DNA from 2 places in the Corynebacterium riegelii genome. Region 1 is predicted to be linked to the other one. Evidence: predicted binding sites of a transcription regulator. Region 1 holds the regulator's gene; the other holds the start of a gene.

Region 1 (5,556 bases):
GGCTTTGAGTGGTTGGTTCCGGGTCTGCGCGAGGAGTTGCTTACGGAGCTGATTCGTACCCTGCCAAAGCAGCTTCGCAGGACGGTGGTGCCGGCCCCAGATTTCGCTGCTCGTGCCCTGCCCCTGCTTGAAGAGGGCATCCCGCTTGACGACGCTTTGACGAACGCCCTGCGCTCCCTCGGCGCCAGCGGCATTAATGCCTCAGACTTCCGGCCGGACGCGCTGCCTGGACACTTGCGGATGACGTATGCGGCAGTGGATCGCCGCGGCGACATCATTGACAGTGATAAGGATCTGGATGCGCTGCGTCGCAGGCAGGCGGGCGGTATCCGTTCCTCGGTATCCAAACGCGCACGTGGCAGCGAGTCCGAAACGGTAAAGGCCTGGACTGCGGAAACCTTGGGTGCCGTGCCGGAAACTGTAACTACGGTTATTGACGGCAATGAGGTGGAAGCCTACCCAGCGCTGGAGGCAACTAAGGGTGGCGTGAAGGTGACGGTGCACCCCACGAAGGCAGCGGCGGATGCGTCGATGACCACGGCAACGCTGACTTTGCTGCTTCGCCAGATCCAGGTGTCACCACAACAGATGACGAAGGGGCTACCGCTTCGCCACAAGGTTGCGGTGGACCACTACCCCCATGGTGGTGCTGAAGGTTTGGTGGAAGATGCCCGCGTGGCCGTCATCCGTGACCTACTGCTTGCCCACGGTGGTGCCGTGCGCACCCCTGAAGAGTTTGACGCGCTGCTTGCAGAGATTAAGCCGAAGGTAGCCGGCGAGGTTCGCCGCATCGTTGTCGGCATTGCACCCGGTCTTGCGGACTTTGCCAATATGCGCGCAGAGCTTGCCAAATGGGAGGGCCCGGCGATTAATGATATGCGCAGTCAGCTGGACTTCTACCTGCCAAAGCACGCGATTACCCTGCATGGCGCTGGCCACTTGCAGCACTTGCCGCGATACATCGAGGCGATGTGGATTCGGCTTGAAGATATGAGTTTGGATCCGGACCGGGACGCGGATCGCCAGATGGTGATTGATGACGCAAAGCGTTACCTTGCCCAGAAGATGGCAACGCTTCCGGCGAACCGGAAAAAGTCGAAAGCCTACAAGGACATTCTCTGGCGGATTGAGGAGCTTCGAGTCAGCATCTTCGCACAGCGTTTGGGCACACCGCAGCCGGTGAGCCAGCGCCGAATTGAGAAGATGACTGACGCGTTGCGTTAGAGGTAGGGCGCTAGAGGTACTGTGCTAGAAGTCTTCGCGGTCTCTGCGGCGCATGAGACGGATCTCTGACTCAAAGTCGTCGGCGCTTTCGAAGGACTTGTAGACCGAGGCGAAGCGGAGGTAGGCCACCTCGTCTAAAGCGCGCAAGGGCTCAAGCACTGCCAAGCCGATCTGGTTGGCGGGCACCTGTGAGCTGCCTTGCGCGCGCACGGTCTCCTCCACCTGCTGCGCGAGGCGCTTGAGCGCATCATCTGACACGTCGCGGCCCTGGCAGGCGCGGCGCACACCGACAATGAGTTTGTCGCGGTCAAATGGCTCGCTCACCCCGTTTCGCTTGACCACCATCAGCACGGCCTTTTCAACGGTGGTGAAACGTCCCCCGCATTCTGTGCACTCACGGCGCCTGCGAATGGCTGCACCGGCCTCTACTGTGCGGGAGTCGGTGACACGAGAATGCGCGTTGTGGCAAAAAGGGCAAAACACAAGATCTAAGTCTAGCCCTGCCTGACAAAGCCCTAAGGCAGATTGAGACTAACGCGCCACAACAGGTGAAAGCTGCGCGATCTCTGCGGTAGTCGGTTCTTCACCACCACCGAACGCCCCACCGAACAGTGAGCCAATCAGTAGCGCCGCAGCCATCACCACCCCAACAAAGAGGCTTTCTCTACGTTCGTGCCCAGGTTCGAATCCATCTACAGCAGTCTCTTGAACCACCCGTGCAGGAGCGTTTTCTGCACGCAGTTGGCGGATGGAGCTGGTAGAAACCCGGCGGCCTTCCACAGGGGAAAGATCCCAGACCTCGGAAGCTACAGAGGTACGTGGGTGGGTATTGCGAATGATCGTGGTCATAGTTTTGTCTCCTTGTGATTATGTTTGGCTTCATCGTAGGAACGCAAGACACACGCCTTAGCTGGCTGCGCCCATACGTTCGAACGAGTACATGTTCGATTTATAGCAGGTGTTCGAACGCGTGTCCAGATTTTTCGCAAAATATCGAACAGACTTGCCTAACGTGGTAGTTTCACAACTAGGACCTTGGCTAGGACCTTTGCTAGGACCTTGACAATTGAGCTATACGGACAGACAAGCACCAAAGGAGCACAGAACGTGGCACGAAAGAAGACAGACCCAAACAGCCTGGACATGAGCAAGCTGAGCGACCGCCAGCGCCGAATCCTCCAAGTCATTCAGGACGCGGTTGTACTGCGCGGTTACCCGCCAAGCATCCGCGAGATCGGCGATGCAGCAGGCCTGCAGTCCACTTCTTCTGTGGCGTACCAGCTCAAAGAGCTAGAGAAGAAGGGATTCTTGAGGCGCGATCCCAACAAGCCGCGTGCAGTGGACCTACGCCACCTGCCGGGCGCTCCAGCTGCCCGTAAGAAGGCCGCAGCCCCGGCTGCCCAGGATGCCCCTGAAGACGCGTCCAACGCGCGCTTTATTCCGGTTGTCGGCCAGATCGCCGCAGGCGCCCCCATCCTGGCTGAGGAGAATGTAGAAACCTATTACCCCCTTCCGGAGGAGCTGCTGGGCGATGGTGAGCTGTTTATGCTCAAGGTCGTTGGTGATTCCATGGTGGATGCGGCGATCTTGGACGGCGACTGGCTTGTGGTTCGCTCCCAGCCGGTAGCTGAAGAAGGTCAGATCGTTGCCGCGCTCATCGACGGTGAGGCAACCGCGAAGGTGTTCCACAAGGATTCTTCGGGTGTTTGGCTTCTGCCGCGAAATGACGCATTCTCCCCCATTAAGGGCGATGATGCGGAGATCATGGGCTTGGTCGTTTCCGTGTTCCGTGCACTCTAGGTTGCCGGTTGACTCTAGTATTGAGTAGCTAGAGACAACGAAAGGACTTGACCCCATGGCTTCAAAGACCGTGAAGGTGGGCTCCACAGTGGGCCTTCACGCCCGCCCCGCCACTGTCATCGCTGACGCTGCCAGCGAATATGATGACGATATTATTCTCACCCTGATCGGGGGCGACGATGAGGACGTGACTGACGCCGCGTCCTCGCTGATGATCATGGCTATGGGCGCGGAATTTGGTGATGAAGTCACGGTTACGTCAAACAATGCCGCGGCAGTTGACGCCATTGCCGCCCTTATTGCCCAGAACTTGGACGAAGCCTAGATCTTTCGCTGATGCTTCGCTCCTACCCGAATGTGTGGGGGTCGGCCACGTTGGCCGGCTCCCGCTTTTTCGTTGGGAAGCCTAAGCGGTAGCGCCCCTCGCCCACCGTGTTGTAGCACCAGCGCATAACCGGGTACACGATGATGACACCGACGGAGCCGAGCGCAATACCCTCCAGCGCCACCGGACCCGCCTGCAGCGTGAGGTTGCCAATGCCCACAATCAACGCAACTGCGGCGGCAGTGAGATTTACCGGATCAGTGAAGTCCACCCGGTTGTCCTGCCAGATGCGGATACCCAGCATGCCAATCAGTCCGTAGAGCACCAGGCACGCACCACCGAGCACGCCGACCGGGATGGTGAAGATGATGGCGCCGAACTTCGGAATGAACGCAAGAACAATGGCGAAGCAGGCCGCCACCCAGTAGGCGGCTGTGGAGTACACCTTCGTCGCCGCCATCACGCCAATATTTTCCGCGTAGGTCGTGGTACCGGAGCCGCCGAGGCCGCCGGCGAGGGTGGTGGCGATACCGTCGCCAATCAGCGCCCTGCCTTGCATCGGATCGAGATCCCTGCCAGTCATTTCGGAAACTGCCTTAACGTGGCCAACGTTTTCCGCAATCAGCACAACCAGCACCGGCAGCGTGACCAGAATGGCCGAAAGGTGGAACTCTGGCGTATGGAACTGCGGCAGGCCAACCCACGGCGCCGCAGAGATCGTATCCAGCGCGTCATCCGCCAATCCCCCGGTAAGCGCGGCAAAGACCCAACCGACAACCACGCCGATGAGGATGGACAGACGCGCCGTCATGCCGCGAGTAGCCACGGTGACAAGCACAATGGTGAGCAAGGTGACCCCGGCGACACCAGGTTGCGCTTCCACGTTTGCAACGGCAGTGGGAGCTAGGTTCAGCCCGATGAGCGCCACAATGGCGCCGGTGACAACGGGTGGCATGACCGCATCAATAACGCGTTTGCCCGCTGCTTGGACGATAAAGCCAACAATTATCAGCGCAAGCCCTGTGACCAGCACGCCACCGAGCTGTGCGGCCATACCGTATTGCTGGGACGCCGTTAGCGGCGCAATGAACGCAAACGAGGAACCGAGGTAGCTTGGCAGCTTGTTCTTTGTCAACGTGAGGAAGATGAGCGTGCCCAGACCCGAGAACAGCAGGGTGGTGTTTACCGGGAAGCCCGTGAGGGTGGGCACAAGCAGCGTGGCGCCGAACATGGCCACCACGTGCTGCATGCCGATGCCGATGGTGCGCAGCCAGCTCAGCCGCTCACCGGGGGCGACGACGGCACCGGGGAGCACCCGTTTGCCGTCGCCGTGAAGTTTCCAGCCGAAGCTACTCTCCGTAGTCTTTGTACTCGCGTTATCCACGAATGAACATTATGCACCGTTGCCGGCTTTAGAGACGAAACACGTATCGCGTAGTCTCAAAAGCATGCAGATCATCATCCGTAGCAACTCGGAGGAAGTCGGCCGCGCCGCCGCCGACATCATTGAGCCTTTCATCCGCCGCGGCTGCGTCCTCGGCCTTGCTACCGGCTCTACTCCGACCCCGACGTACCAGGAGCTCATTCGCCGCCACAACGAGGACGGTCTGAGCTTTGCTAACACGCAAGCGTTCCTGCTGGATGAGTACGCAGCACTGCCGCATGACCACGAGCAGTCCTACTACGCCACGATTCGCCGTGAGCTGACCAGTCACGTGGATATTGATGATGCGAAGGTGCACTCCCTCGACGGCATGTCCGATAACCCGCAGCAGACAGCGGATGACTACGAGCAGGCGATCAAGGACGCTGGCGGGGTGGATATTCAGATCCTGGGCGTCGGCGCGAACGGCCACATTGCGTTTAATGAGCCAGGCAGTGCACACGACTCGCGCACTCGCGTCATTGACCTGCACCCGCAGACCATCGCGGATAACGCCCGCTTCTTCGACAGCGAAGACGAGGTGCCGCGTCAGGCGCTGACCCAGGGCATCGGCACCATCTTGGACTCACGCAACCTGATTTTCATCGCCACCGGCGAAAACAAGGCTGACGCCGTCAAAGCGCTCATCGAGGGCCCAGTCAACACCGACAGCCCCGCAAGTGCCATCAGGGAGCACCCAAATGTCACCGTGATCCTGGATGAGGCAGCAGCCAGCAAGCTGGCGAAGAATTAGATCACGAACTAAACCACAAACTCGCGGTGC
Region 2 (5,556 bases), 1.2 Mb from region 1:
GGTGCTCTGGCGGCTCCTCCACAATCTTCAGCAACGCGTTGTTGCCGGCCGCGGAAACCATGTGCGCCTCATCAATGATGAACACGCGGTAGCGCGACTCAGCCGGCGCAAACAGCGCACGTTCGCGCAGGTCACGCATGTCCTCGACGCCGCCGTGCGACGCCGCGTCCAACTCCATCACATCCAAGTTGCCGGAGCCGCCCGGGGCCAGCGCCACACACGACGGACACTCACCACACGGCGTGGACGTCGGCCCATGCACACAGTTCAGCGAACGCGCAAGGATGCGCGCGGACGACGTCTTGCCGCAACCACGCGGACCAGAGAACAAGTACGCGTGCGCGATACGCCCGTTATCCAACGCGGTGGACAGCGGTCGGGTCACCTGCTCTTGGCCGATGACCTCACCAAACGTCGCGGGACGATATTTCCTGTACAGAGCCACGTTCAGCAGTCTACTGAAGGGCCCCTACACCCTCGAGACACGCAAGAAGCACGCAGGTAGCCACGCCATCCATGGCGGTTTCAACCTCTTCAAGCGGCGGCAACGACGGTGCGAGACGGATGTTGCGGTCCTCCGGATCCTGCCCGTGCGGGAATGCGGAACCAGCCTTGGTCAGCGTGATGCCCGCTTCCTTCGCCAGCTCCCACACGCGCGTTGCGGACCCGCCGAGCACGTCCATAGAGATGAAGTAGCCGCCCTCCGGCTCGGTCCACTGCGCCACGCCGTACTCACCCAGGCGCTCGTGCAGAATGCGGATGACGGCCGCGAACTTCGGCTCCAGCGAACCGGCTAGCGACTTCATCTGGTTGTATACGCCCTGCTCATCCCCAAAGAAGCGCGCGTGCGCGAGCTGGTTGATCTTGTTGGGGCCAATGCCGCGTATCGACGCATGCTTCCCCCACCACTCCAAATTCCCCTCCGACGACGCGAAGAAGGCCACACCCGCACCCGCGAACGTGATCTTGGAGGTGGAAGACATGTACCAGAAGCGGTTCGGGTTGCCCTTCTCCGCCGCAATCTCAATGACGTTCGGGTTCTCCGGGAAGTTACCCGTCAGCGTGTGGATGGCATACGCGTTGTCCCACACAATGCGGAAATCCTTCGCTGCCGTCTCCATGCTGGCCAGGCGATCAATGGTCTCACGCGAGTAGATCGCGCCCGTGGGGTTGCCGTAAATAGGCACCGACCACATGCCCTTGACCTGCGGATCCTTCACCAGCTCTTCCACCACGTCCATGTCCGGACCCTCCGGCGTCATGGGCACGGTGACCAGCTCAAAGCCGAAGTGCTCCGTGATGGCGAAGTGACGGTCATAGCCCGGGGTTGGGCACAGCCACTTCACGTGCTCCTCATCCTTCCAGGGACGCTCCGAATCGTTCGTGCCCCAGATGTACGCGAAGGAGATGAGGTCAAACATGATGTTTAGCGACGAGGAATCTGCCGCCACAATGTTCGCCACGTCCACGCCCAGCACGTTGCCCCACAGCTGGCGGATCTCCTCAATACCCTGCAGCCCGCCATAGTTGCGCAGGTCAACGCCCTTGGCGTCCTTGTAGTTGCCCTCCCCCGGCAAGGACAGCAGCGCGTTGGAAAGATCCAGCTGCTCACTCGACGGCTTACCGCGCGTCAAGTCCAAGCTGAGGTTGCGCGCTTTCAGGTCTTCATAACGCTGGCGCACGTCCTGCGCGAGCGCTTCAAGTTCCTGCTGATTGAAGTTGGCAAAAGCGGTGCTTGTGGTGCCGTCTTGGGTAGTCATGCACTACATCGTACAAAACGCCCCCACGCACAAAAAGGGGATCCCACGCACCTGCCAGAGCTCGCTGACCCTTGCTGCGTTCCCGCCCTGGGGGAGTTCACAAGATAACACCGCGTGGGATCCTAAGGTGACACTGTAGCCGGGAAGCCGTAAAAGACACAACCTGCACGTGCTGCCTGCGGTTTTGGTTCAGGCGGGGGTGTGGACTAACATGGCCAAAGACGCATTCGGAAGTTACTTTTTCGAGTGTCGCTGGAGGATTCGACTAGCGGCCTATGTCACACGCCTGGAACGCGTGCGGGTTTCACGACCCTCGTGGGTTCAAATCCCACATCCTCCGCCAAACACCGGCGCCTCGGTTTGATGGGGCGCCGGTTTTTTCGTTTGCGTTAGTGCCTGGCTGCAGCCATGAGAAGTTGCTTACGGCTTACGTTTACAGCGAGCTTCCTCTTCGATGGCGGCCAAGGGCAAATCTTGCCCGTTTTCCAGCCCCGTGAGTTGTGAACTCATCTTTGGCGCATTCATATCGTTTAGCGGATATTCCAGCGTTTCCCTCAAGAGCCACTGATTGTTCCCGGTATCCACGTTTCTCCCACACAAGGTGCAGGAGACCTCCCCTGCGGGGACGCCAACATTGGCAAGGTGCGCTTGAGTCCCGCCGACCCGGCCAGGCCCCGTTTTGCTTGCGCTAAAGGTGAAATATGCAGCGCGTTTCGAACACTTGTGTGCTATTTCCCCCGTAAGCCAATGGGGTATGTGAGATCGGTCGATATACTGAATGCAACCGCCAGCCTGTGTTGTGAATGTGTATGCGGAAATAGTGTAATAAATGCTGGTTTAGCCCTTGCGCATAGAACAGGTAGACGGGTATAATTAGGGGTACAAAACAACGGGAACATAGGGAACACAACACTGGGGGTAGACCGTGGGCGAACCATACTTCCGCACACAGCGACCAGAAGATCCACTAAGCACGTTTAGTCAAGGCATTCGCGATATTTACTGGAATGCCTTCGGTCACTTCGCCACACCCGGGGCAAGTGTTGATGACGTCGACCTGGAAGTAGTGGCCATGAGGGAAGCAACCGGCTGGACTAAAGGCTCGGTTGAGCAAGCGATCTTTTCCCATGCACGTCTACAGCACTTACCGAAACTACGAGCACTCCAGGCCAAGACGCGTGTGATGGATCTGCAGCATTTACGTGCCATCGATACGGTGCTTGCCGAGCTTGGCCCACAGATTACTGATGAGGCGTATGCCGATTTTGATGAGATGTTGACTACTACGTTTACCCCAACACGGCCTGGGCAGCACACCCCACAAACCACCACGATTACTCGTCGTATCCGGGAGATGATCAAACGCATTGACCCAACCTGCGCCTACCAACCAAAGCGGCGCATGCAACGCAAAACACAGGCACACGCGGCTGATGATGCGGTGATCTTTGAGGTGTCTGCACAGTCCGGCACGGTCAAAACACTGGTTACGTTGGCTACCAACCCGTTGACGGCACAGGTCGTACGCGAGCACGTGTTGGCTACTGCACGGGAGCATAAAACCTCCATGGCCGATGCGATGGTGAAACTACTTTCCGGGGAGATCACCCCAACCAAGACCACGCTGCATGTGTTTGTGCCGAAAGACCGCGCGCCTGGTGGGCCAGCCTATGTACCAGGAGTAGGTGCCTTGACCCCAGAAGCTACCGCGGCGCTCGATGACCTGCTGGCGTCAGCGAAGGTCACCGAAGTGGATATGGAGGCGGAACTTCAAGCACATACGGATAGCTACACCCCAACCGAAGCAATGCGACGCGTCGTGTGTGCTCGTCACACGCATTGTGTGTTCCCGGGATGCACGGTGCCGTCATTGAGGTGTCAGTTGGATCACCGGATCCCGTTTGGCCAGGGTGGCAAAACCACACCGGGAAACCTGTACCCGTTGTGTCAGAAGCACCACAACTTGAAAACCGATAAGCGTGGGTTCTACGTGCCGGATCCGGATACGGGTGAAATCTTGTGGCTTTTTGCCAACGGCACCTATGAAACCTGCACGCCGGATAGCCTGATTGCACACAACACCCAAGCGCAGGCCCCACGGTGGAAGAGCAACCTTGAGCAAGTGTGCCAGCGTCGCAGCCGAGTGGCGCAGTTCTACGCCAAGGGCCACAAAATACTGGATGATTTTGATAACCACCACAACCTTGAACAGGCCGATGCCCAGATCGCAGCCTTGGAGGAAGAATACAGCCTTCACTTCCCGATCAAGGCGGTGTTGCCGGAGCCGTTGCCAAAAGAACCCGATTTTTCCGAACCACCCTTCCCGGATCCAGAAGATGCCTACGGATGGGTGGAAGACTACGACCCAGAAGAACTCGTCGATACCCGACCCGAGTAAGAGAAGCCAGGTGGCCAGGCACCAACACAAAAACAGCCCGTTTTTCCGAAGGAGGCCTCGGCGTGGTTCCTGACTTGGGACAAATGAGGGCCGAAATGAGCGCCGAACTTTCACCAACCACAAGCCCAAGCCCAAATCCACAGGCCACAATGTCGAAGGGATCTTCAACGACCAACCGCGACCCAAGCCAGGCTAGATATCTATTGCAGCATTCTTTTTCTTGAAGGACAATCTCCGATTAAACAGCTTGTTTTCCTAGCGGAAGGAACTCCTGCCGTGTCAGACTTCTCAGCACAGCTTCAAGCGCTCCGATCGATGATCGAGTCCGGAGAGCATATTTCCGAAGACACTGATGGCCTCATCCAACTAGCTACACCAGGTGTCGTCCTTCCCTACTCCAACGGCACTCCGACCGAACATGGTTCGTACTTCGGTGGCAGGCCGTACCTTCCGGAAGGTGCGGCATGGCCCATCGCAAAGAGCGGTCAGCCACTGCTCCACATCATTCAGCTGAATTTTGCGGATATTGTCGGTCATGTGCGTGCGGAGGGGGCGTCGACAAGCGAAGCAACTCTCGACGGATTGATTCCGGAATCAGGAATTTTTCAACTCTTTGTCGGCGCTGATCCCCTCAGCGGCGGATTTACTTCAGATTCGCCTGGCGACGGCATGGAGATTCGCTATATCCCTGAGCCTGCGGAAGGCTTTGGCAACCACAGCTTCCCTGGACCGCATACCGCGGAGCCTGCTGACTTCGATGAAGAGCACGAGGATTTTTGTTCCCCGTTTAGCAAGGATCTTGGGGAGGTTATGAACTCTCCGATTTCCTTGTCTAGTGCAGTGGCAATGATCCCTCCCACTGACCAAGCAGTGTACGAGGCGTTGGAGTCCGAAAAGGACGACGACTTTCTTGATAACGATGAGTACTTTGACGAGCTAGTTGAGTTGCGAGCCGCAGCCAGCAACCAAAGCAACATTATGCTTGGCGGTTTCCCCGCTTTCGCCCAAGACCCTTTTCAGCCTGATGGGTACGTTCACTTCCTGGAAATTGATTCCACATATCTGGAAGAAGAAGAGCTTCCCTTCGAAGCGATGTGGGGTGATTTAGGTGTGGCCCACGTATTTCTGCACCCGGACGCATTGAAGAAAATGCAGGCCGGCGAGGCCGTGGTGTACCGCTCCGAAAACACCGGCACGGCCGATGGGGCTGTTTTCTACTGGGACTGTGGCTAGTTTCCCCCTACCCATCCCCCACAAAATCAACTAGAATCCCAAAGCATGGTTAACGAGAAACTCAAAGAAGCAATGACCCAGCAGGTCACCGAGGAATACCGCGCGGCTTACATCTACCGCTACCTGGCAAACGAGATGGACGCCCTGTCCTTCCCGGGCCTGTGC

The links. The regulator LexA, encoded in region 1, represses DNA repair genes until DNA is damaged. The targets are predictions, from matches to a motif close to CGAACANNTGTTCG.
Region 2: AK829_RS09240 (HNH endonuclease signature motif containing protein) is a predicted target of LexA. The motif match lies at 2,475-2,488, and genes of this name have one in related genera.

Annotation. Positions count from the first base shown of each region.
Region 1 is NZ_CP012342.1:527,730-533,285, reverse strand. It holds gene hrpA (ATP-dependent RNA helicase HrpA) at 1-1,224, shown strand, start outside; gene nrdR (transcriptional regulator NrdR) at 1,249-1,707, opposite strand; gene AK829_RS02540 (hypothetical protein) at 1,756-2,073, opposite strand; gene lexA (transcriptional repressor LexA) at 2,368-3,024, shown strand; gene AK829_RS02530 (HPr family phosphocarrier protein) at 3,080-3,349, shown strand; gene AK829_RS02525 (uracil-xanthine permease family protein) at 3,372-4,733, opposite strand; gene nagB (glucosamine-6-phosphate deaminase) at 4,798-5,526, shown strand; gene hflX (GTPase HflX) at 5,535-5,556, opposite strand, start outside.
Region 2 is NZ_CP012342.1:1,902,869-1,908,424, forward strand. It holds gene AK829_RS09225 (DNA polymerase III subunit gamma and tau) at 1-445, opposite strand, end outside; gene AK829_RS09230 (aminotransferase class I/II-fold pyridoxal phosphate-dependent enzyme) at 456-1,760, opposite strand; RNA gene ffs (signal recognition particle sRNA small type) at 1,792-1,887, opposite strand; tRNA gene AK829_RS09235 (tRNA-Ser) at 2,015-2,103, shown strand; gene AK829_RS09240 (HNH endonuclease signature motif containing protein) at 2,686-4,158, shown strand; gene AK829_RS09245 (DUF1963 domain-containing protein) at 4,435-5,391, shown strand; gene AK829_RS09250 (ferritin) at 5,437-5,556, shown strand, end outside.